2 linked regions of the Thalassospira sp. TSL5-1 genome follow. The protein of the gene in region 2 interacts with the protein of the main gene of each other region in a pairwise test. Links are inferred from orthologs where the notes say so. Each region holds a gene or a part of one and is shown on either strand. Other genes may lie near its edges. The genes, in order: LF95_RS05410 and grpE.

Region 1 (3,226 bases), on a different replicon or contig from region 2:
TCTATCGTCCCGGCCAGTATCTGACCGTGTCGCTGGATGTGCCGGTCATGGGGCAGATCACCGTTGCCAGCCCCGAAATCCCGTATTTGTGTCTGCGGCTGGAACTGAATACCAAAATCATGGCCGAAATCCTGATGGCGGCACACGAGAACAGCATTTTATCCACCTCACGGCAGATGGGGGCGGCGATCCAGGTTAGTGATGGCGATGATGCCATGATCAATGCCGCGACGCGGATGCTGGAATTGCTGGAAACGCCGAACGATATTCCCATGATTGCGCCGCTTATCGAACGCGAGATTTTGTATCGCTTGCTCAGCGGACCGCAAGGGCTTCGCCTGCAGCAACTGGCAATGGCCGATAGCAAATTAAACCAGGTTTCCCGTGCGATTGAATGGATCAAGAAAAACTTTCGCGAACCATTCAGCGTGGATGTTTTGGCCCGCGAAGCCAATATGAGTGCATCTGCCCTGCATCAGCATTTTAAGGCCGTTACGTCCATGAGCCCGCTGCAATATCAGAAACAGATGCGTTTGCAGGAGGCGCGATCCCTGATCCTTACGCATGCGATGGATGCGGCAAGTGCCGGGTATCATGTGGGATATGACAGTCCGTCGCAATTTTCGCGGGAATATCGTCGCATGTATGGCGCACCGCCACGGCGTGATGTCGAACAACTGCGACTCTCGGCAGGGGCCGGGATGATTGAAGTTGCGTGATTTCTATTAAAGAGTGAATATTTTTCACATTATCCCTCATAGGGATTGTTTTTCAGGTGTGGGAAACAGGATTTTTGCCCGAAAATGACGGTTTTGAGTGCTGCAGCAGCGTCTTGATCCTGGCGTTACAAGAAACAATGGCTTTCTGAAAAGTTTAGCCTTGACTAACTTTTAAAGTCCGCACAACAATTAGGGATAAATTTTGGCCGGGTTTCGCCCTGTATACGGGGAAACGGCGATTTTTAAAATTGGAATTAGTATAAATATTAGGTGGGTTGCCACCTTCGGAGATGGCATATGGCCGATACGGGTGAAGTGAAACGTAAACCGGGGGACTGGCGATATGAGGCTGAGCAACCCTCGCTGGTCGAGGTGTTTCGCTCGATTGCAGTGTCGCCCGATGCGGGTTTTTTTCGTAAATTTCTGACATTTGCCGGGCCGGGCTATCTGGTGGCGGTGGGATACATGGACCCGGGCAACTGGGCGACGTCGCTGGCGGGCGGGTCGCAGTTTGGTTATGCGCTTTTGTGTGTGGCACTTCTGTCCAATATCATGGCGGTGGTTTTGCAGTCCTTGTGCGCGCGCCTTGCCATTGCCACCGGGCGTGACCTTGCCCAGGCCTGCCGCGATGCCTTTCCTGCCTGGATGTCCTGGCCGTTATGGCTGTTTGCCGAACTGGCAATTTGCGCCACTGACCTTGCCGAAGTCATTGGCACCGCGATTGCACTGAATCTGTTGTTCAATATTCCGCTTGAATTGGGGGTGCTGATTACGGCAGCCGACGTGCTGGTGATTTTGTGGTTGCAAAGCCGTGGTTTTCGTTGGGTCGAAGGCTTTATCATTGCGCTGCTGGGTGTGATTTCAATTTGCTTTGCCGTGCAAATTGCGATGGCCGACCCGGACTGGTATGGCGTGATTACCGGTTTCGCCCCGACAACCGATGTCTTGACCAATCAGCATATGCTGTATCTTGCGCTGGGCATTATCGGCGCAACCGTGATGCCCCATAACCTGTATTTGCATTCAGGGATTGTCCAGACCCGCGATTACGAACGCACGGTTAAAGGCAAACGCGAAGCCCTGCGATTTGCAACACTGGATTCGACCGTTGCCCTGACATTTGCGCTGGTGATTAATGCCTCGATTCTGATCTTGGCAGCGGCCACCTTTCATGTTTCCGGGCAGACAAATGTGGATGATATTGGCGTTGCCCACGAACTTTTGGCACCGTTGTTAGGCGCCTCGATTGCGCCCATTCTGTTTGGTATCGCGCTTCTGTGTTGCGGGCTGAGTTCGACTGTGACGGCCACAATGGCCGGCCAGATCGTGATGGAAGGTTTCATCAAAATGACGATACCTTCCTGGTTGCGACGCCTGGTAACGCGCGTTGTGGCCATCATTCCCGCCATTACCGTCACGATCATTTACGGGCAGGCCGAAACGGCAAAATTGCTGATCCTGTCACAGGTGGTGCTGAGTTTTCAGCTGCCCTTTGCCGTGGTGCCGCTGGTGATGTTTACCGCATCGCGCGAAAAGATGAAGGAACTGTGTGCCCCGCGCTGGTTGACATTTGTGTCCACGATCATCGCGCTGATCATTATCGCGCTGAATGTGAAGCTGCTTTACGATATTTCGATGGGCGCGGTTTAACACGGGTCCTGGTGGCCGAACACCAGGCGTAATTAGTTAACGGGGCCGGAAAGAACTTCACATCAATGTGAGGGCGCTTTCCGGCCTTTTTATATGTCCGGTCTTGAATGCAGGGCAGGGGCGCGGTACCAATTTTCGCCTTGGCCGCGATTTTCTTTTGATGATTAATAATTCGCAATTACGTCGTGCGCCGGGATGGTTATAGTACCATCAGCATTATAAAGTTTGTTGTTGCCATGCGTGGACAACCGGTGCGGTTGGCCGGGCAGGGCGTTCTAAATGTGCCGATCGTCACCACAGCAGAAGATGTTGCCATGACTGACCGCCCCGAAGACCGCAGTGCCAAAGGCAAACGCCGAACCCTGATTGCAATGGGCTGTGCCGTTGCCGTGATGGTGGGTTTGGTGATTTATTCCCCGACCCTGTATCGCATGTTTTGCGCCGTCACCGGCGTGGGCGGCACGGTTCGGCAAATATCGGTACCCAATAAAACGGCCGATAATGCGGCTTCGCCGGAGCAGGGTGCTGATGCGACAAATGCAGTCGCAAATGCCGGTGATATGGTCGAGGTGTATTTTGATGCCAATGTCGCCAAGGGCCTGCCGTGGGAATTTTACCCCGAAGAACGCAAGGTTTCGGCCAAGCTGGGTGAACCGGTGAAGGTGTATTACTACGCCAAAAATACGTCGGACGAGACCATTGTTGCCCGCGCCGTTTTTAACGTTACGCCCTATAAATCCGCCCAGTATTTTTTCAAGATCGAATGTTTCTGCTTTACCAACGAAAAGCTGGCACCCGGTGAAAGTGCCCGGATGCCGCTGGTTTTGTATGTCGATGATCAGATCCACAAAGATCCG
Region 2 (3,323 bases):
AGAACATGGGTATCGCCAAATTTAATCAGGCAGGAGCCTTCGGCATATTTGCTGACACCGGTTTCAATGGTGACATCGCGAAGCTGATCAAGGGAACGACCGGAAGGACGCATAAAGGAAACCTCGTAAGAAAATGAATAAATCGGCTGGCATCAGGCCTGGCCAGATCGAGAATGGCCTCAAGCTAATGCTCCGCCCCACAAAGGTCCAGCCTTTTCCCCGGTTTCTTGCCGGTTTGATCAGACTGAAACACCCCGCCAGTCCCGAAAAGACAAATTGTTATCGCCAGCGTATTTTGAGCCTGCAATTGACGGCACGCCGGGGGCTGTCTAAATTCTCAGGATCGCACAAAACCGTATATGACAAGGTTTTAGATCTAAGATGACACTTTTGGACAACACAATGCTGGGCGATCTGAACGAACGGTCCCGCGAGGTGTTCCGTCAGATCGTTGATGCCTATGTCGAAACCGGTGAACCCATCGGATCACGCACCATTGCCCGGCGTCTGTCGGAAAAGCTTTCGGCAGCAACCGTGCGCAATGTCATGGCCGACCTGGAAGACCAGGGGCTTTTGGTCGCCCCGCATATTTCGGCTGGTCGCCTGCCCAGCGAAAAGGGATTGCGGCTTTTTGTCAACGCGCTGATGGAAGTGGGCGACCTGCCCAATGCCGAACGCGACCAGTTGACAAAAAACTGCGAACGGGCGGGATATTCGCTTGATGAAATGCTGGGCGAAGCCACCAGCATGCTTTCCGGCCTGTCGCGTTGTGCCGGGCTGGTTGTGGCACCCAAAACCGACGGGCTGCGCCTGAAACAAATCGAATTCGTGCCACTTTCGCCAGGCAAAGTGCTGGCTGTACTGGTGGCGCAAAATGGCAGTGTGGAAAACCGCATCGTTGATGTGCCCACCAATATGCCGACCTCGGCATTGACAGAGGCGGCGAATTATCTAAATACGCAGCTAGCTGGAAAAACACTTGATGATGCACGCCTTCTGGTCGCGCGCGAACGCGAACGTATCCAGACGGAACTTGACGTTCTTTCCGCCAGCCTGATTGATGCAGGTATTGCAACCTGGGCGGGCGGAGTAAAAGATTCGTCACTGATCATCAAGGGTCAATCGCAGCTATTGGAGAATATTGCCACGATCGAGCAGCTTGAAACCGTCCGGCGGCTGTTTAACGTTTTGGAGGCGCGTGATCAGATGATCGAGCTTTTGGACGTGACATCGGAAGCGGAAGGGGTTCAGATTTTTATCGGAACCGAAAACAAGCTGTTTGGTGGATCGGGGTTGTCGATGGTGATATCGCCCTATCAGAACGCCGAAGGAAGCATTGTCGGTGCAATCGGGGTTGTCGGACCGACGCGGATCAATTATGCCCGCATAATTCCGCTGGTCGACTATACCGCCAAGCTGGTCGGGCGACTGATTGGTTAATTTTATGTGGCGCTGCGTGTCAGGCCACACAACAAATGAAGGTAGTCCAACAATGACGGAAACCGCAAAAAACACCACCGAAGAAGAAATGCAGGACGCCTCCCCGGCCGAACAGGTTGCCGCCGAGGAAGCCGCACAGGAAGACGTGGCACAGGATCAGGCTGAAGGCGCAAGCACGCCAGATGATGTTATTGCCGCCCTGCAGGCCGAGAATGCCGAACTGAAAGACCGCCTGCTGCGCACCGCAGCCGAAGCGGAAAATATCCGTCGCCGGGCCAAAAAGGATGTCGAGGATTCGGCCAATTACGCCATTACCAAATTCGCCCGCGATCTGCTTGATGTTGGCGATAACCTGCGCCGCGCCCTTGAGGCCGCTGGCGATGGTTCGCAGCAGAATGACGCGATGAAAACGCTGATCGAAGGCGTTGAAATGACCGAACGCACGCTTTTGAAATCGTTCGAGCAAAACGGCATCGAAAAGCTTGAGCCGCTGGGCGAAAAACTGGACCCCAACAAACACCAGGCCGTGTTTGAAATGCCCAGTGCTGAACATCCCGACGGCCATGTCGCCCAGGTGATGCAGGCCGGTTACGTCCTTAAGGGTCGCCTATTGCGCCCGGCAATGGTCGGTGTTGCCAAGGGTGGCAACACGACCCCGGATGCAAAAGACGAACCGGGCAGCAATGTCGATACCTCGGCCTGATCATCCGATATCGCCGATAGAAAATAAGCAAAATGGCTCCGTGCACATCCGCCCGGGGCCATTTTTATGGCGATTCGCATTGTTTCTCGTACCGGTTAAATCCTGTAAACTGCCACCAGACAGACCAAGCCAGATGATTTTCCGGGGCAAAGATGACGATTTCCAAGGCATTAACCGATATATTGCGCGATGAAGCCGCACCGATTGTTATTTTAACCGGGGCTGGCATTTCGCGTGAAAGCGGCTTGCACACCTTTCGCGACCCGGATGGCATTTGGGCGAAATATGACATTTCCGAAGTGGCCACCCCCGAAGCCTTCATCACCAACCCCGACCTGGTTCAGTCGTTTTACAATGACCGGCGCAAAATTTTGCATGATGCGGCTGTCATTCCCAATGCCGCCCATCTGGCTCTGGCCCGCCTGGAACAGGAATGGCCCGGGGATGTGTTGCTGGTAACGCAAAATATCGATGACCTGCATGGCCGGGCGGGCAGCAAGAACCTGATTCACATGCACGGCGAATTGCTGAAAATACGCTGCAATCACTGCGAGGCGATTTCACCCTGGCAGGATGATTTAGGTACAACCGACACCTGCCCGGCCTGCGGCAAAACCGGCGGGCTGCGGCCCCATGTGGTGTGGTTTGGCGAAATGCCGCTGGAAATGGGGCGGATTTATCAGGCCCTGGAAAATTGCGGGCTGTTTGTTTCCATCGGCACATCGGGCAATGTTTATCCGGCGGCAGGGTTTGTGGAAATTGCCCATCATCACGCCCAGGCCGAAACCATCGAGATCAATCTGGAACCCAGTGACGGGGCCAGCCTGTTTGATCATGCGATTTATGGTCCGGCCACCCAAACCGTACCCGCTTTTGTTGATCAATTACTGGGCAGCGGGGCAAACAGGTCGTAAAAGGCCTGTTCCCCGGTCGGGGTAAAATCAATCACGCGCGACTCGTTTGATTTTCTGGCCCAGCCAAGATCAAACATCCGCTGCAACAACCCTGCCCCCAAGGCACCTGCCAAATGCGACCGCCGCATACTCCAGTCCAGGCACTCCCGGCACAGGGGGCGGCGCAATTGACGCATCTGTGCCAAATCCAGGCCAAAATCTCCGATAAAGGCCGCGCCCTGTTCGCTGATACGCATCTCGCCCATATCGTCAAAAACGATAAACTG

What was found.
Region 1: the proteins of grpE (region 2) and LF95_RS05410 interact in binary tests that used the Escherichia coli proteins (3 or more experiments, as listed by UniProt). The link is inferred for Thalassospira sp. TSL5-1 from one-to-one orthologs.

What each region holds. Positions count from the first base shown.
Region 1 is NZ_KV880637.1:1,148,986-1,152,211, forward strand. What follows is about bases 292-3,192. They hold LF95_RS05410 (Nramp family divalent metal transporter), read left to right. Parts: upstream 292-1,016; coding sequence 1,017-2,369; downstream 2,370-3,192. Other genes in these bases: LF95_RS05405 (AraC family transcriptional regulator), read left to right, coding at 292-719; LF95_RS05415 (cytochrome c oxidase assembly protein), read left to right, coding at 2,606-3,192. Outside these bases: more of LF95_RS05405, read left to right, coding at 1-291; more of LF95_RS05415, read left to right, coding at 3,193-3,226. UniProt on the Escherichia coli protein: H(+)-stimulated, divalent metal cation uptake system. Involved in manganese and iron uptake. Can also transport cadmium, cobalt, zinc and to a lesser extent nickel and copper. Involved in response to reactive oxygen.
Region 2 is NZ_KV880638.1:233,182-236,504, reverse strand. What follows is about bases 320-3,317. They hold grpE (nucleotide exchange factor GrpE), read left to right. Parts: upstream 320-1,492; coding sequence 1,493-2,143; downstream 2,144-3,317. Other genes in these bases: LF95_RS10600 (ArsR/SmtB family transcription factor), read right to left, coding at 3,024-3,317; cobB (Sir2 family NAD+-dependent deacetylase), read left to right, coding at 2,296-3,057; hrcA (heat-inducible transcriptional repressor HrcA), read left to right, coding at 382-1,440. In the rest of the region: rph (ribonuclease PH), read right to left, coding at 1-113; more of LF95_RS10600, read right to left, coding at 3,318-3,323. UniProt on the Escherichia coli protein: Participates actively in the response to hyperosmotic and heat shock by preventing the aggregation of stress-denatured proteins, in association with DnaK and GrpE. It is the nucleotide exchange factor for DnaK and may function as a thermosensor.